One region of the Microbacterium sp. LMC-P-041 genome, then DNA from elsewhere that is predicted to be linked to it. Evidence: predicted binding sites of a transcription regulator. Region 1 holds the regulator's gene; the other holds the start of a gene.

Region 1 (7,328 bases):
CGTGCCGTTCATCACGACCTGGGTGTCGATGCAGGACGCTGCCGTCGTCGTCCCGGTGCTGATCGGCATCGGCGTCGTGCTCGCCGCGCTGTCGGCGGGTTTCGCGATCCGTCGCTGGCTTCGCACCTGACCCGCGCGCCGGTATAGACTGACAGGCTGTCGTGCGCCCGTGACGGGCACCGGAACCATTGCGCGACGCGGATCAGGAGAGAATCATGCCCAGGGAACGCGGGGAGAAGGTCGTCGCGACCAATCGTCGCGCACGTCACGACTACAACATCGAGAAGTCGTACGAGGCGGGGATGGTGCTCACCGGCACCGAGGTGAAGTCACTGCGCCAGGGGCGCGCGAACCTGAGCGACGGATATGCGTTCGTCAAGGGGAACGAGGTCTTTCTCGACTCGGTGCACATCCCGGAGTACTCGCAGGGCCACTGGACCAACCATTCGGCGAAGCGCGTCCGCAAGCTGCTGCTGCACCGTGAGGAGATCGCGAAGCTGCAGCACGCGGTCTCCGCCGGCGGCTACACGCTGATCCCGCTGAAGCTGTACTTCTCCGACGGTCGCGCCAAGGTCGAGATCGCTCTCGCCAAGGGAAAGCGCGAGTTCGACAAGCGCCAGACCCTCCGCGAGCGTCAGGACACCCGCGAAGCCGAGCGCGCGATGCGCCTGCGCAACCGCGTGGGGGAGTGATCAGCGCGCGGGCGTGAATCCGAACACGCGTCCGAGGAAAGCGAGCTCCCTCTCGAGGGCGTCGATGATCGTCTCGCTCGACCGGAAGCCATGGCCCTCACCCGGGTACAGCACGTACTCGTGCTCCACACCACTCGTCGCCAGCGCATCGCGGATCGCCTCGGACTGTGTCGGTGGCACGACACGGTCGTCCGCACCCTGCATCAGCAGCACAGGCACGTCGATCCGGTCGGCGTGCGTCAGGGGCGAACGCGCGACGTAGAGTGCCTCCGCCTCGGGCAGCGGACCCACCAGCCCCTCGATGTAGTGCGCCTCGAAGTCGTGGGAGTGCGCGCTCAGCATCTGCAGGTCGACCACTCCGTATCGGCTGATCCCCGCGGCGAACGTCCCTCCCCGCACCAGCGACGAGAGCACTGTCCAACCGCCCGCCGAGCCGCCTCTGATCGCGATGCGGGCGGGATCCGCGAGCCCGGCATCGGCGAGGCCGCGGGCCGCTGCGATCACGTCGTCGACGTCGACCACGCCCCATCCGCCGTCCAGCCGTTCGCGGTACGCACGGCCGTAGCCCGTCGATCCGCCGTAATTGACGTCGAGCACGCCGATGCCGCGGCTCGTCCAGAACGCGACGGCGGCGGACGCCGCGCCGGTCACATGCGCGGTCGGGCCGCCGTGGACGAGCACGATGTAGGGCGGGAGCTCGTCATCCGCGGCCGGAGCGTGGGCCGAGGGATTCGTCGGCGGGTACGCGAAGGCATGGACGGGCCCGTGCGAGCCGTCGACCAGGACCTCGGATGCGGGCGGCATCCACGCAGGATCGGTCGGCGCAGCTCCCGCGACGGCCTCGACGCGACCCGTGTCGACGTCGACGCACCAGACCCCGGGTTCTGTCGTCGAGCTGTTTCCGGAGAGCAGCACGCGGGAGGCCGCGACATCGTCGACACTCACGTGGCCGTCTGCGGGGAGGGGAATGCGGTGGGCGCCGCCGTCGGGGTCGATGACGACGACCCGGTCGCGACCGTTCGTGCGCACAGCCACGACGCGACCGTCGGCGAGCGGGCGGTACCAGCGATTGCCGAGCACCCAGAGGCCGTATCCCGTGTCGGCGTCGTCGTCGATGATCTGCTCCGCCGTGCCGACCGCCTGGGCTCCGCTGACACGCTGTCGGTGCAGAGCCCAGCGGCCCGAGGGATCGTCGGAGTACACGATCTCGTCGTCAGCCGTCCACTCGGGCTGCAGCGCGGCGCGAGTGGACAGCTCTGTGCGCGCGGTGCCGTCCGAGATCACCAACGACGCTCGCTGCCACGGCATCCGATCGCCGGACCACTCGACCCACGCTGCACGAGAACCGTCGGGAGACAGTGCCGGATGAGCGTAGAACGACTCGCCTTCGACGAGGGTCTTCAACAGCGCAGGCCGGTCGGATGCCGACCCGTCGGTCGGGATCTCGACGATGGCGCGTCGGTGAGGGGAGACGGACAGATCCTCCCGCACGGCGAACAGGCGGCCGCTCTGCAGACGCAGACCGCCGTGCGCCGGGCCCGGGGGTGTCAAAGGAACGGGGACACCGCCGCGGGGCATGCGGTGCACGCGCTGATCCTTGGCATCGACGAAGTACAGCGTGCCGTCGGCATCCGCGGTCCACGCCCCGCCGCCGTACTCGTGGACGCGAGACCGAGCACTCCATGGCGCGGGAAGGATCTCGGCACCCGTCGAACTTCGCACGGTCAGGCGACCGCCCTCGGCAGGGATCGACTCACCCCACCAGATCTCGTCAGCCACGAAGGCGCTGCCATCGATCCGCGGAGACGACGCGGCGATCCGGTCGGGGGTGAACGGAGAGGTCCAGGTACCGAACGGCGACGACATGGTTCGAGCCTATGGTGCGTCGACGCCCGCCGTCACCGGCAGGGTGGGAGGGGAGTCAGACCGCGCGCAGCACGGCGACGATCTTGCCGAGGATGACGGACTCGTCGCCGAGGATCGGCTCGAATGCGGAGTTGCGAGGCAGCAGCCAGGTGTGGCCGTCGCGTCGACGGAGAACCTTCACCGTCGCCTCGCCGTCGAGCATGGCGGCGACGATCTCGCCGTTCTCGGCGCTGCTCTGCGACCGCACCACGACCCAGTCGCCGTCGCAGATCGCCGCATCGATCATCGATTCGCCGGACACCTTGAGCATGAACAGGTCGCCCTTGCCGACGAGCTGCCGGGGGAGCGGGAAGATCTCCTCGACCTGCTGGTCGGCGGTGATCGGGACACCTGCGGCGATGCGGCCGACGAGCGGCACGAGCGCCGCATCGCCCACGGGGGTCGCCACATCGGCGGGATTCTCTCCGCTGGTGCCGGGGAGGTCGATGAGCACTTCCATGGCACGGGTCTTGCCGGGGTCGCGTCGCAGATATCCGCTCAGCTCGAGCTGGCCGAGCTGGTGGGTCACGCTGGACAGCGACTTGAGGCCCACGGCGTCGCCGATCTCTCTCATGCTCGGCGGGTACCCGTGACGGCTGATCGACGTCTGGATGACCTCGAGGATCGCCATCTGCTTGGGACTCAGGCTCTTGCGGCGACGGGTGCGCGGGACGTCGGCGTCGGGGGCGGAGATGTCGCTCATGGTGCTCCTCAGGTGTGCGATTCCGGCGTCTCAGTTCGAATGTCGGAGGCCCGTGGTGGGGTGTTGACATCGAAACCGTATCCGAGAATCGCGCCGAAGTGGAAGATCTGTTCGAGCGTGTCGGCCGATTCCCGGACTTCTGTTTCGAAGAACGCTTGACAGATGTTCGAATTCGAAGATAACTTCGGAACGTAGCTTCGCATTCACGGCTCCCGGCCGAGGCGCGAATGCGAACGCTACGCCAACTTCACCGCCCACGCGGTAGATGCAGAGGAGCACGACATGAGCACCATCACCTTCAGCAGTGCAGCAGTCCTTCCGGCTCGTCCGGCGACGCGGCTCAAGCTGACGGCGCGCGGTCGACGTGTCGTTCTCGCTGTCGCGGCCGTGCCGCTCGCAGCCGGGATCGCATTCGCCGCACTCAGCGGCGGCAGTGCGATGGCCTCAGGCGAGCAGACCGCCACGGCATCGTTCGCGACGGTGACGGTGATGCCCGGCGACACGCTGTGGTCGATCGCCGAGAGCGTGGCCCCCGGCGCGGATCCGCGCGACGTGATCGGCGACATCACGCGTCTGAACCTGCTGCGCGGCGGCGAGCTGCAGATCGGCCAGGAGCTGGCGATTCCGGCGCAGTATTCGGAATGAACCCGTGAGGGCCGTTCGATCGAGCGGTGCGGCGCGGAAGCGCGTTCACACTCCGTCACCACGAGCGTCTGTGTAGCGAAGGCGGCCTACCATGGGAAGGGTGACTGCATCACTCGCCGACCTCCCTCTTCGCGACGACCTCCGAGGGCTCACGCCCTATGGAGCGCCGCAAGCGCCTCTTCCGATCGCACTCAACGTCAACGAGAACACGCATCCGGTTCCCGACGCGGTCGCCAGTGACATCCTGGACGACATCGCGGTCGCGCTCCGCGATGTCAACCGCTACCCGGATCGCGAGTTCACCACGCTCCGGGAAGGGTTCGCGGAGTATCTCGGTCATGGTCTCGAACCGGCTCAGATCTGGGCGGGCAACGGGTCGAACGAAGTCCTTCAGCACATTCTGCAGGCGTTCGGAGGGCCGGGCCGCACGGCGTTCAGCTTCGCCCCGACCTACTCGATGTATCCGCTGATCTCGAAGGGCACCGGAGCGTGTTGGGTCGCCGGCACCAGGCAGCCCGATTACACGATCACCCCCGAAGAGGCGGCAGCGCAGGTGCGAGATGTCGATCCTGACGTCATCCTGCTGTGCTCGCCGAACAATCCGACAGGCACGCCGCTGGGCCTCGACGTCGTCGAAGCCGTGTACGAGGCGTCGAACGGAATCGTCGTCGTCGACGAGGCGTACCAGGAGTTCGCGCCGCACGACGCGGCATCGGCTCTGACCCTTCTCGAGGGACGACCGCGGCTCGCCGTCTCCCGCACGATGAGCAAGGCCTTCGCCTTCGCGGGTGCCCGCGTGGGGTACCTCGCCGCGGATCCTGCCTTCATCGACGCTCTGCGGCTCGTGCGCCTGCCGTACCACCTCAGCGCTCTCACTCAGGCCGCAGCCGTCGCCGCTCTGCGCAACTCCGACGTGATGCTCGGCATGGTCGAGGAGATCGTCGAGCAGCGGGATCGCATCTCCGCGACACTCGAGGCGCTGGGGTACACCCCGCATGAGTCCTGGTCGAACTTCGTTCTGTTCGGGGGTGTCGCAGAGCCCCAGAAGGTCTGGCAGCAGCTCTATGAGCAGGGTGTTCTCATCCGCGACGTCGGGATACCCGGGCACCTCCGCGTCACCGCGGGCACCGAGCCGGAGACCACGGCATTCCTCGATGCCCTCGCCTCGATAGGATCGGCTTCATGAGCAGCCCCGCCCAGACCCCGCGCACCGCCACGCGTGTGCGCAGCACGTCGGAGTCCACCGTCGAGCTCGAGCTGAACCTCGACGGCACCGGTGCGAGCCGTATCGACACGTCGGTGCCGTTCTTCGATCACATGCTGACGGCTTTCGCGAAGCACTCGCTCACGGACCTCACGGTGCGCGCCTCGGGGGACACGCAGATCGACGCACACCACACCGTGGAGGACATCTCGATCGTTCTCGGTCAGGCCATCCGTGAAGCGCTGGGCGACAAGTCCGGCATCTCGCGATACGGCGACGCTCTCGTGCCGCTCGACGAGGCGCTCGCTCAGGCTGTCGTGGACATCTCGGGGCGTCCCTATCTCGTTCACACGGGGGAGCCTGCCGGTTTCGAGCACCACCTCATCGGCGGCCACTTCACCGGTTCGCTCGTGCGCCACACGTTCGAGGCCATCACCTTCAACGCGGGACTCACGGTGCACGTACGCGTTCTCGGGGGCCGCGACCCCCACCACATCGCCGAAGCCGAGTACAAGGCATTCGCTCGGGCGTTCCGCCAGGCCAAGGCCCTCGACCCTCTGGTCGACGGCATCCCGTCGACGAAGGGCGCACTGTGAGCAGGGCTCCCCGGGTCGCCGTCTTCGATTACGAATCCGGCAACGTCCACTCGGCTGTCAAGGCGCTCATCGCCGCCGGTGCTGATGCGGTGCTGACGCGCGACCGCAAGGAAGCGCTCGAGGCAGACGGTCTCGTGGTGCCGGGGGTCGGCGCGTTCCAGGCCGTGCGCGATGCGCTCTACGCGCACGGCGGCGACGAGATCATCGATCGCCGGCTCGCAGGCGGGCGCCCGGTGCTCGGCATCTGCGTCGGCATGCAGGTTCTGTTCGCGCACGGTGTCGAGCGCGGGCACGATTCCGAGGGTCTCGGCGAATGGCCGGGAGCGGTCACGGAGCTCAACGCGCCGGTGCTGCCGCACATGGGGTGGAACACGGTCGAGCCGGGCGCCGAATCGGTGCTGTTCAAGGGCATCGAGAACGAACGCTTCTACTTCGTGCATTCCTACGCCGCGCAGTCGTGGGAGCTCGATGTCATCCCGCCGTTCCCTCAGCCGGTGCTCACGTGGTCGACGTACGGCGATCCGTTCCTCGCTGCGGTCGAGAACGGGCCGCTCTCCGCGACGCAGTTCCATCCTGAGAAGTCCGGCGAGGCCGGAATCCAGCTGCTCCGCAACTGGGTCGACAGCCTTCGGTCCTGACGCGTCGGCAGCCCGCTGAGCCGCCGTCGATCCGAACCTCGGACGACCGATCCGCCGGGTCCACTGCCGAACGGCTCAGAAGCCTCGGGCGACGGCGGCCGCGGCAGAGAGCCACGACCGCTGCGTCGGCGCCGCGAGTGCGCGAAGACGGAGGTGACCGTCGACCATCTCCCGATCGAAGGGGATGCCGACGACTTCGCGCGCGAGCGGCTGATATCCGGCGATGACGTCTGCGACTTCGGCGGGGGATGCCTTCGGGTCCGCCTGGCTGACGACGACCACTGACTCGCGAGCCAACCGTGCGGATCGCTCGTCGCGGTCTTCGAGTGCCTCGAGCAGCAGCGCCCCGGCCTCGGCATGGTCGTCACGTGTCGTCGTCGCCACGACGATCTGGTCGGCGAGGTCGATCATCCGCAGCCACATCGGATCGGACTCGTCGTTGCCGGAGTCGATGATGATCAGACGGTAGAACTTGGCCGCGATCGCGTGGATGGAGTCGACGTCACTCGGCCGGAGCCGATTCTCGTGGGCCAGTCGGACGGGCTTCGACCGCAGGACGTCGTACTTCTCCTGCGGCTGGTGATGCACGAAGTGCGCGAGGTCGGCTGACTGTCCCTGGGCTCCGAGCAGGCGCTGGGTCTGCGGAAGCAGTTCGAGCAGTGTGCGATCGTGCGCCCCCGTCTCGGTGCGCCAGCCGAGGGTGCCGCGGGTCTGGTTGTTGTCCCAGGCGAGAACCCCGGCGCCGCCGTACTGCGCGAAGACCGCCGACAGCAGCACGGTGGCCGGTGTCTTTCCCGCCCCGCCCTTCCCATTGACGACAGCGACGGTGCGGGGGCCCGGCCAGTGGCGGCTCACCGCGTGCTCGTCGTCGCGGACGGCGCGTTCGCGAGCGCTCGGGCCGAGGGTGAACCCGACGCGGTTGAGCAGCCCGCGTCCGCCCTGACG
Region 2 (7,328 bases), on a different contig from region 1:
GATGTGCGGATGGTCCTGATCGACCCCAAGCGCGTGGAGCTGACGAGCTACGCCGGGGTGCCGCACCTGATCACACCCATCATCACGAACCCCAAGAAGGCGGCGGAAGCGCTGCAGTGGGTCGTGAAGGAGATGGACATGCGGTACGACGACCTCGCGTCGTTCGGGTTCCGTCACATCGACGACTTCAACCGTGCCGTCCGCGCCGGCGAGGTGGAGCTTCCCGTGGGAAGCGAACGCGTGCTCAAGCCCTACCCGTACCTCCTCGTCGTCGTCGACGAATTGGCGGACCTGATGATGGTCGCCCCGCGCGACGTCGAGGACTCGATCGTCCGCATCACCCAGCTCGCACGCGCGTCCGGTATCCACCTCGTGCTAGCGACGCAGCGACCCAGCGTCGATGTCGTGACCGGTCTGATCAAGGCGAATGTCCCCTCGCGCCTCGCGTTCGCCGTCACGAGCGTCACAGACAGTCGCGTGATCCTCGACAGCCCCGGCGCCGACAAGCTGATCGGACAGGGCGATGCGCTGTTCTCGCCCATGGGGTCGTCCAAGCCGTTCCGACTGCAGGGTGCGTGGGTCGATGAGAAGGAGATCGACGCGGTCGTCAAGCACGTGACGCGTCAGGCCCGTCCGGACTACCGCGCCGACGTCCAGGAAGCGCTGGAGCCCACGAAGAAGAAGGAGGTCGACGAGGACATCGGCGACGATCTCGAGCTTCTTCTCGCCGCGGCCGAACTCATCGTGTCGTCGCAGTTCGGGTCGACGTCGATGCTGCAGCGCAAGCTCCGCGTCGGGTTCGCGAAGGCCGGTCGCCTGATGGACCTCCTCGAGTCGCGAGAGATCGTCGGCCCGTCAGAAGGATCGAAGGCGCGCGATGTGCTGGCGACGGCCGAACAGCTGCCCCAGGTCATGGCGAAGCTGCGAGGCGACGACACTCCGCCGAAGCCGCCTGCCCCCTCCTCGGCCGCGACTGCTGCCGGGACGCCGCACGACCCGGTCGAGGCGCAGTTCCAGGGACTCCCTGTGGTCGAGGCTGAAGACGATGGCGACGAAGACGCCTGGGGACTGACGGGACGCGACTGATGGCCATTCCACGGCAGCTTCCCAACGCGATCACGGTCGCGCGCATACCGCTCGCGGTGATCTTCTTCGTCCTCCTGCTGATCGGTGGCACGTTCGGACTCGACGACATCGCTGTCCGCTGGATCGCCGCCGTTCTCTTCATCGTTGCGATCTCGACCGATTGGGTCGATGGCTATCTGGCCCGCCGCTACGAGATCGTCAGCGACTTCGGAAAGCTCTGGGACCCGATCGCCGACAAGCTGCTCACCGGCGCCGGTTTCATCGGTCTCGCGATACTCGGCGAGCTGAACTGGTGGCTGGTGATCATCATCCTCATTCGGGAGTGGGGCATCACGATCCACCGTCTCATGGTGGCGAAGGAGCACGTCGTGGCTGCGGCCTGGATGGGCAAGATCAAGACGGCAGTGCAGGCGGTGGCCTTGTCCTGGGCGCTGCTTCCGTTGCACGTCGTGATCGGGCTGGAGCCGTGGCTGCTCGTGACCGCGATCATGATGGTGCTCGTGCTGATCCTGACCGTGGCGAGCGGAATCGACTACATCGTCGCGCAGGTACGAGGCGCGCGGCAGCCCTCGTGACATCTGCGTCGGCCGTGCTCGCCGCGCTGGTCGAGCGTGGCTGGACGCTCGGTGTCGCGGAGTCGTTGACGGGCGGTGCTCTCGCTGCCGAGTTCGTCTCCGTGCCGGGGGCGTCGGCCGCCCTCCGCGGAGCGATCGTCGCGTACGCCACTCCGGTGAAGCACACGCTGCTGGGCGTGGACGACGCGCTGCTCGACGCGCACGGTCCCGTGCACCCCGACGTCGCTCTTCAGATGGCGGCGGGGGTGCGCGGTGCGTTGAACGTCGACGGGGCCCCTGCCGACGTCGGCGTCTCGACCACGGGTATCGCGGGGCCGGACTCACCTGACGGTCAGCCGGTCGGCACGGTGCATGTGGCCGTGGTGACGCCGGATTTCTCGGTCACCGAGTTGTTTCGATTCGCCGGTGATCGTGCCGAGGTGCGGGCGCAGGCGGTCGACGCGGCGATCGATATGCTCGCTCGGGTTCTGCGGGAATAGGGGATGGGTGCGCTCCGTTATGTCCTATGTGCTCACACCGAAAGCACAGCGTGCGAAGGTAGATTTTGTGAAGGTCGGTAGGACTAGACTGGCGGTCTCTTCGAGGGAGACCTCGAGAAGACGATCTGGGAGGAGGTTCCGATGATTCTTGTACGACAGGAAATCGGCGATGTGCTGAGGGACTTCCGCCTGCAGAAGGGGCGGACGCTCCGGCAGGTTGCAAGCAAGGCTTCTGTGGCGCTGGGCTATCTCAGCGAGGTCGAGCGGGGCCAGAAGGAAGCATCGAGTGAGATTCTCGCCTCGGTGGCTGACGCTCTGGATGTTCCCATCTCGATCATCATGCGAGAGGTCGGCGACCGGATCTCGGTCCTCGAAGGCATTCAGGTCTTCCCTGATGTCGTTCCGGACGACCTCGTGGCTTCTGTCGAGCCCGAGCTGTCGCTCCACTGAACGTCGGACTCTCATAGCCTCTGATGCGACGTAGTGAGTTCCTCCGCGCAGTCGATGCGGAATTCGGCGGTCGCGGGTCATCTCTGATCAGCGACCTCGTTCTGACTCAGCTCGCCGGGCGCACTGCCGACGAAGCGCTGGACGCTGGCGTCGCACCGCGCGAGATCTGGCTGGCGCTGTGCGCCGAGACGGATGTCCCCCTGGAGCGGCGACACGGTGCAGGTCGTCTGGAGCCGCGCAAGCGATGACCCTCTGAGGCGTTCGCGGCGAGGGCCGCGTTCGAGGCGGTTTCGATTTGCGACACGCCGAGACGGCGTGTCGTCGAATATGTGTTCGAAACGGGCGTAGTCTTCTGCACAAGTGGTTCAGAGACGTTTCTCTCCCTGTTTCGCGGTGCTGACGACGCAATGTCGGAGGCTCCTCCTACGGTGAAGAACAAGCCGAAGAGCCATACGCCTTGTCGGAGAGTTCCGCCCAGCCGGGAGGACCGCGACAGCCTACAGGCGGCACCACGCGAGCATAAGGAGCACGGCATGCCATCACCCGCTGACCGCGAGAAGTCCCTCGAGACCGCCCTCGCCCAGATCGATCGTCAGTTCGGAAAGGGCTCGGTCATGAGACTGGGCAGCGACGAGCGTGCGCCTGTCGCCGTCATTCCGACCGGTTCCATCGCTCTCGATGTCGCCCTCGGCGTCGGAGGACTGCCGCGTGGGCGAATCGTCGAGATCTACGGTCCTGAGTCGTCGGGTAAGACGACGCTCACCCTCCACGCGATCGCCAACGCTCAGCGCGCCGGCGGAATCGCTGCCTTCATCGACGCCGAGCACGCGCTCGACCCTGACTACGCCGCGAAGCTCGGTGTCGACATCGACGCCCTTCTCGTCTCGCAACCCGACACGGGTGAGCAGGCGCTCGAGATCGCGGACATGCTCGTCCGCTCCGGGGCCATCGACCTGATCGTCATCGACTCTGTGGCCGCGCTCGTGCCTCGAGCCGAGATCGAGGGCGAGATGGGTGACTCCCACGTGGGTCTGCAGGCTCGTCTGATGTCTCAGGCGCTGCGAAAGCTCACCGGTGGGCTCAACCAGACGAACACCACGATGATCTTCATCAACCAGCTGCGCGAGAAGATCGGTGTCTTCTTCGGCTCGCCGGAGACCACCGCGGGTGGAAAGGCGCTGAAGTTCTACGCGTCCGTCCGAATGGACATCCGCCGAATCGAGACGCTGAAGGACGGCACCGACGCAGTCGGAAACCGTACGAGGGTCAAGGTCGTGAAGAACAAGATGGCTCCGCCGTTCAAGCAGGCTGAGTTCGACATCCTCTACGGCGTCGGCATCTCCCGTGAGGGCAGCCTGATCGACTTCGGTGTGGAGCACGGCATCGTCAAGAAGTCCGGGTCCTGGTACACCTATGACGGTGACCAGCTGGGACAGGGCAAGGAGAACGCGCGAACGTTCCTGCTCAAGAACCCCGACATCGCGCTGGCGATCGAGACCCAGATCAAGCAGAAGCTCGGCATCGGAGGAGCCACCGAGGCACCTGCTGACGAGCTCGCCGAGCGCCGCCCGGCATGATCGTGATGGTTCGCGGTTGTGGCGCAACCGGAGCGAACCATGAGTGATGGCGGGGGCGAGCCTCAGGAGCTCGCCCCCATCATCCCTCTGTTCGGCCGTGATTCCGCGCGGATGAAGCCGGTCGATCGAAGCTCTGTCGGGTCCGATGCAGTCACCCCCCGCGCCGTGGAAGACGCAGGCCACGAGGAATCGACGGCGGCAGGAGTCGCATCCACCGGCGACTCGGCTCCAGCTCCACTCGTCGACTCTCGTGGGCCCAGCGAACGGCATCCAGCTCGTGGCGCTGCGGCTCGGTCTGCTCCCCGATTGCGTGCACTGCAGCCGCACGAAGACTCAGCAGATGAGAGCGGAGCCGATCCGTCGAAGCTGCGTGTCGACGCCGAGGAGCTTCTCGTGCGCAAGCTGAGGGCTCGATCGCTCTCGTTGTCCGAGGCGCGGATGGTGCTCAAGGGCTACGAGGAGAACGGCGTCCGGCTCGACTCCGGATCGATCGACGACGTGATCGACGACTTCTGTCGCCGCGGCTACCTCGATGACGCGGTTCTCGCCGATCAGCTCGTGATGTCGGGAATCGAGCGAAAAGGACAGGGACGGGTCGCTCTGTCGCGAGCGCTCTCGCAGCGGGGGATTCCCCGCGATGTGATCGACGCGGCACTGGGTGACGTTCCCGACGACGACGCGGAGCGTGCACTCGAGTACGCTCGCTCGAAAGCACGATCGATGTCCCGCCTCGACCCGGATACTGCTCTGAGACGCCTCGTCGGTCAGCTATCACGTCGCGGGTACAACGGTTCCATCGCGATGACGGCTGCGAAGACGGCCCTCGCCGAGGGTTCTTCCGGCTCTTCCTCGTCGCGGGTCCGATTCGTCGATTCGGACTGAGGCGGCGGGGGGCGCGCACCTGCCCGGTAGCCGGCCCGGTCAGCGGCAGCGAGGGGGAACCGCTCGTACAATGGGGAGATCATGACTATCCCGCGCAGTGAACCGACGATCATCGCGTCGTCGTCAGCCGCAATCGACCGTGACGGGCGCCAGCGTTCGTACGAGGTCCGCACCTTCGGCTGCCAGATGAACGTCCACGATTCCGAACGTCTCTCGGGCTCGCTCGAAAGTGCGGGATACGTCCGAGCCACGGACGGCGCCGAGGCCGATGTCGTGATCATCAACACGTGCGCAGTTCGCGACAATGCCGCGGGCAAGCTCTACGGGACCCTCGGTCAGCTCGCTTCGGTGAAGCGCCGCAAGGACGGCATGCAGATCGCCGTCGGGGGCTGTCTCGCCCAGATGGACAAGCAAGCCGTTCTCGACAAGGCACCATGGGTCGACGTGGTCTTCGGCACGCACAACATGGGGTCGCTTCCCGGCCTTCTCGAGAGAGCGCGACACAACGGTGACGCCGAGCTGGAGATCCTCGAGTCGCTCGAGGTGTTTCCCTCGACGCTCCCGACCAAGCGCGACTCTGCGCACAGCGGGTGGGTGTCCATCTCGGTCGGATGCAACAACACGTGCACCTTCTGCATCGTTCCGAGCCTTCGCGGCAAGGAGAAGGACCGCCGTCCGGGTGACATCCTGAACGAGATCCGCCTCCTCGTGGAGGACGGTGCCATCGAGGTCACCCTGCTCGGACAGAACGTCAACTCCTACGGCGTGGAGTTCGGCGATCGCCAGGCATTCGGCAAGCTCCTGCGCGCGGCGGGCGAGATCGACGGACTTGAGCGCATTCGCTTCACGAGTCCTCACCCGGCTGCGTTCACCGACGACGTGATCGACGCGATGGCTGAGACTCCCACTGTGATGCCGCAGCTTCACATGCCGCTGCAGTCCGGCAGCGATCGCATCCTCAAGTCCATGCGTCGTTCTTATCGCAGTGAGAGGTTCCTCGGAATCCTCGACCGCGTCCGTGATCGCATTCCGCATGCCGCGATCACCACCGACATCATCGTCGGGTTCCCCGGTGAGACCGAGGCGGACTTCGAGGACACGATGCGGGTGGTCGAACAGGCCCGCTTCTCGAGCGCCTTCACCTTCCAGTACTCGATCCGCGAGGGCACACCGGCGGCGACCATGGAAGACCAGGTTCCGAAGGCCGTCGTGCAGGAACGCTACAACCGGCTCATCGCGCTGCAGGAGCGCATCTCGCTCGAAGAGAACCAGAAGCAGATCGGCCGCGAGGTCGAGGTCCTCGTCTCGACGGGCGAGGGCAAGAAGGACGCCGAGACGCATAGGCTGACCGGCCGGGGAGAGGACAACCGCCTCGTGCACTTCGAGGTGACCCCGGGGTCGGCTGTTCCCCGGCCCGGTGACGTCGTCTCGGTGACCATCACCCATGCGGCTCCGTTCCACCTGCTCGCCGATGACCCGACGGGCTCCCCGCTCAAGATCCGTCGCACGCGCGGCGGGGACGCGTGGGATCGCGCCCAGGCGGAATCGTGCGCCGTGCCGGCGCCTGCGGCGCCCGACGGCACGCGGGCGGTGTCTCTCGGCCTGCCGACGCTGCGCGTCGGCAGGTGACCGCTGCTCGCGACGAAGCCGGTATCCAAGGGATGACGGGTACGGAGCCGGGCGGCACGCACGATGCGCCGCGGCTCTGGGCGGTCGTCGGCGCGACCGGGACGGGCAAGAGCGATCTCGCGCTCGATCTCGCCGCGGCGCTGCGCCGGCGGGGCAACGCGGCCGAGATCGTGAACGCCGATGCGATGCAGCTCTACCGCGGAATGGACATCGGCACGGCGAAGCTCGCCGCCGCTGACCGACGCGGCATTCCGCACCACCTCTTCGACGTGCGCGAGGTCGACGAGGAAGCGGCGGTCGCCTGGTATCAGCCTCTTGCGCGCTCCGTGATCATCGATATCCAGCGCCGTGGTGCTGACGCCATCCTCGTCGGCGGCTCCGGGCTCTACGTCTCCAGCGTCGTCTTCGACTTCGCCTTCCCGCCGCGCGACCCGGTCATCCGCGCTCGGCTCGAACGCGAGCTCGAGGACGAGGGTGCGGGGGCGATGCTCGACCGGCTGAGAGCGCTCGACCCGGCCACGGCGGCGCGCGTCGACCCCCACAACGGGAGACGGGTGATCCGCGCCCTCGAGGTGCTCGAGCAGGGCAGCGCCACACACGGTGCCGCTCTGCCGGAACAGCCGTCGCTCTGGCAGGCGGACACCCGACTG

What was found. Region 1 encodes LexA, which represses DNA repair genes until DNA is damaged. Its sites were predicted from a motif close to TCGAACANNTGTTCGA; they were not measured.
Region 2: recA (recombinase RecA) is a predicted target of LexA. The motif match lies at 2,912-2,927, and genes of this name have one in related genera.

What each region holds. Positions count from the first base shown of each region.
Region 1 covers NZ_JARVRV010000005.1:502,806-510,133, forward strand. Annotated here, with positions in the region: gene ftsX (permease-like cell division protein FtsX) at 1-130, shown strand, start outside; gene smpB (SsrA-binding protein SmpB) at 216-692, shown strand; gene QRN21_RS12630 (prolyl oligopeptidase family serine peptidase) at 693-2,558, opposite strand; gene lexA (transcriptional repressor LexA) at 2,614-3,300, opposite strand; gene QRN21_RS12640 (LysM peptidoglycan-binding domain-containing protein) at 3,583-3,945, shown strand; gene QRN21_RS12645 (histidinol-phosphate transaminase) at 4,037-5,131, shown strand; gene hisB (imidazoleglycerol-phosphate dehydratase HisB) at 5,128-5,745, shown strand; gene hisH (imidazole glycerol phosphate synthase subunit HisH) at 5,742-6,383, shown strand; gene QRN21_RS12660 (MinD/ParA family ATP-binding protein) at 6,459-7,328, opposite strand, start outside.
Region 2 covers NZ_JARVRV010000001.1:253,810-261,137, reverse strand. Annotated here, with positions in the region: gene QRN21_RS01320 (FtsK/SpoIIIE family DNA translocase) at 1-1,086, shown strand, start outside; gene pgsA (CDP-diacylglycerol--glycerol-3-phosphate 3-phosphatidyltransferase) at 1,086-1,661, shown strand; gene QRN21_RS01310 (CinA family protein) at 1,658-2,140, shown strand; gene QRN21_RS01305 (helix-turn-helix domain-containing protein) at 2,282-2,590, shown strand; gene QRN21_RS01300 (DUF3046 domain-containing protein) at 2,614-2,838, shown strand; gene recA (recombinase RecA) at 3,124-4,167, shown strand; gene QRN21_RS01290 (regulatory protein RecX) at 4,474-5,049, shown strand; gene miaB (tRNA (N6-isopentenyl adenosine(37)-C2)-methylthiotransferase MiaB) at 5,131-6,678, shown strand; gene miaA (tRNA (adenosine(37)-N6)-dimethylallyltransferase MiaA) at 6,711-7,328, shown strand, end outside.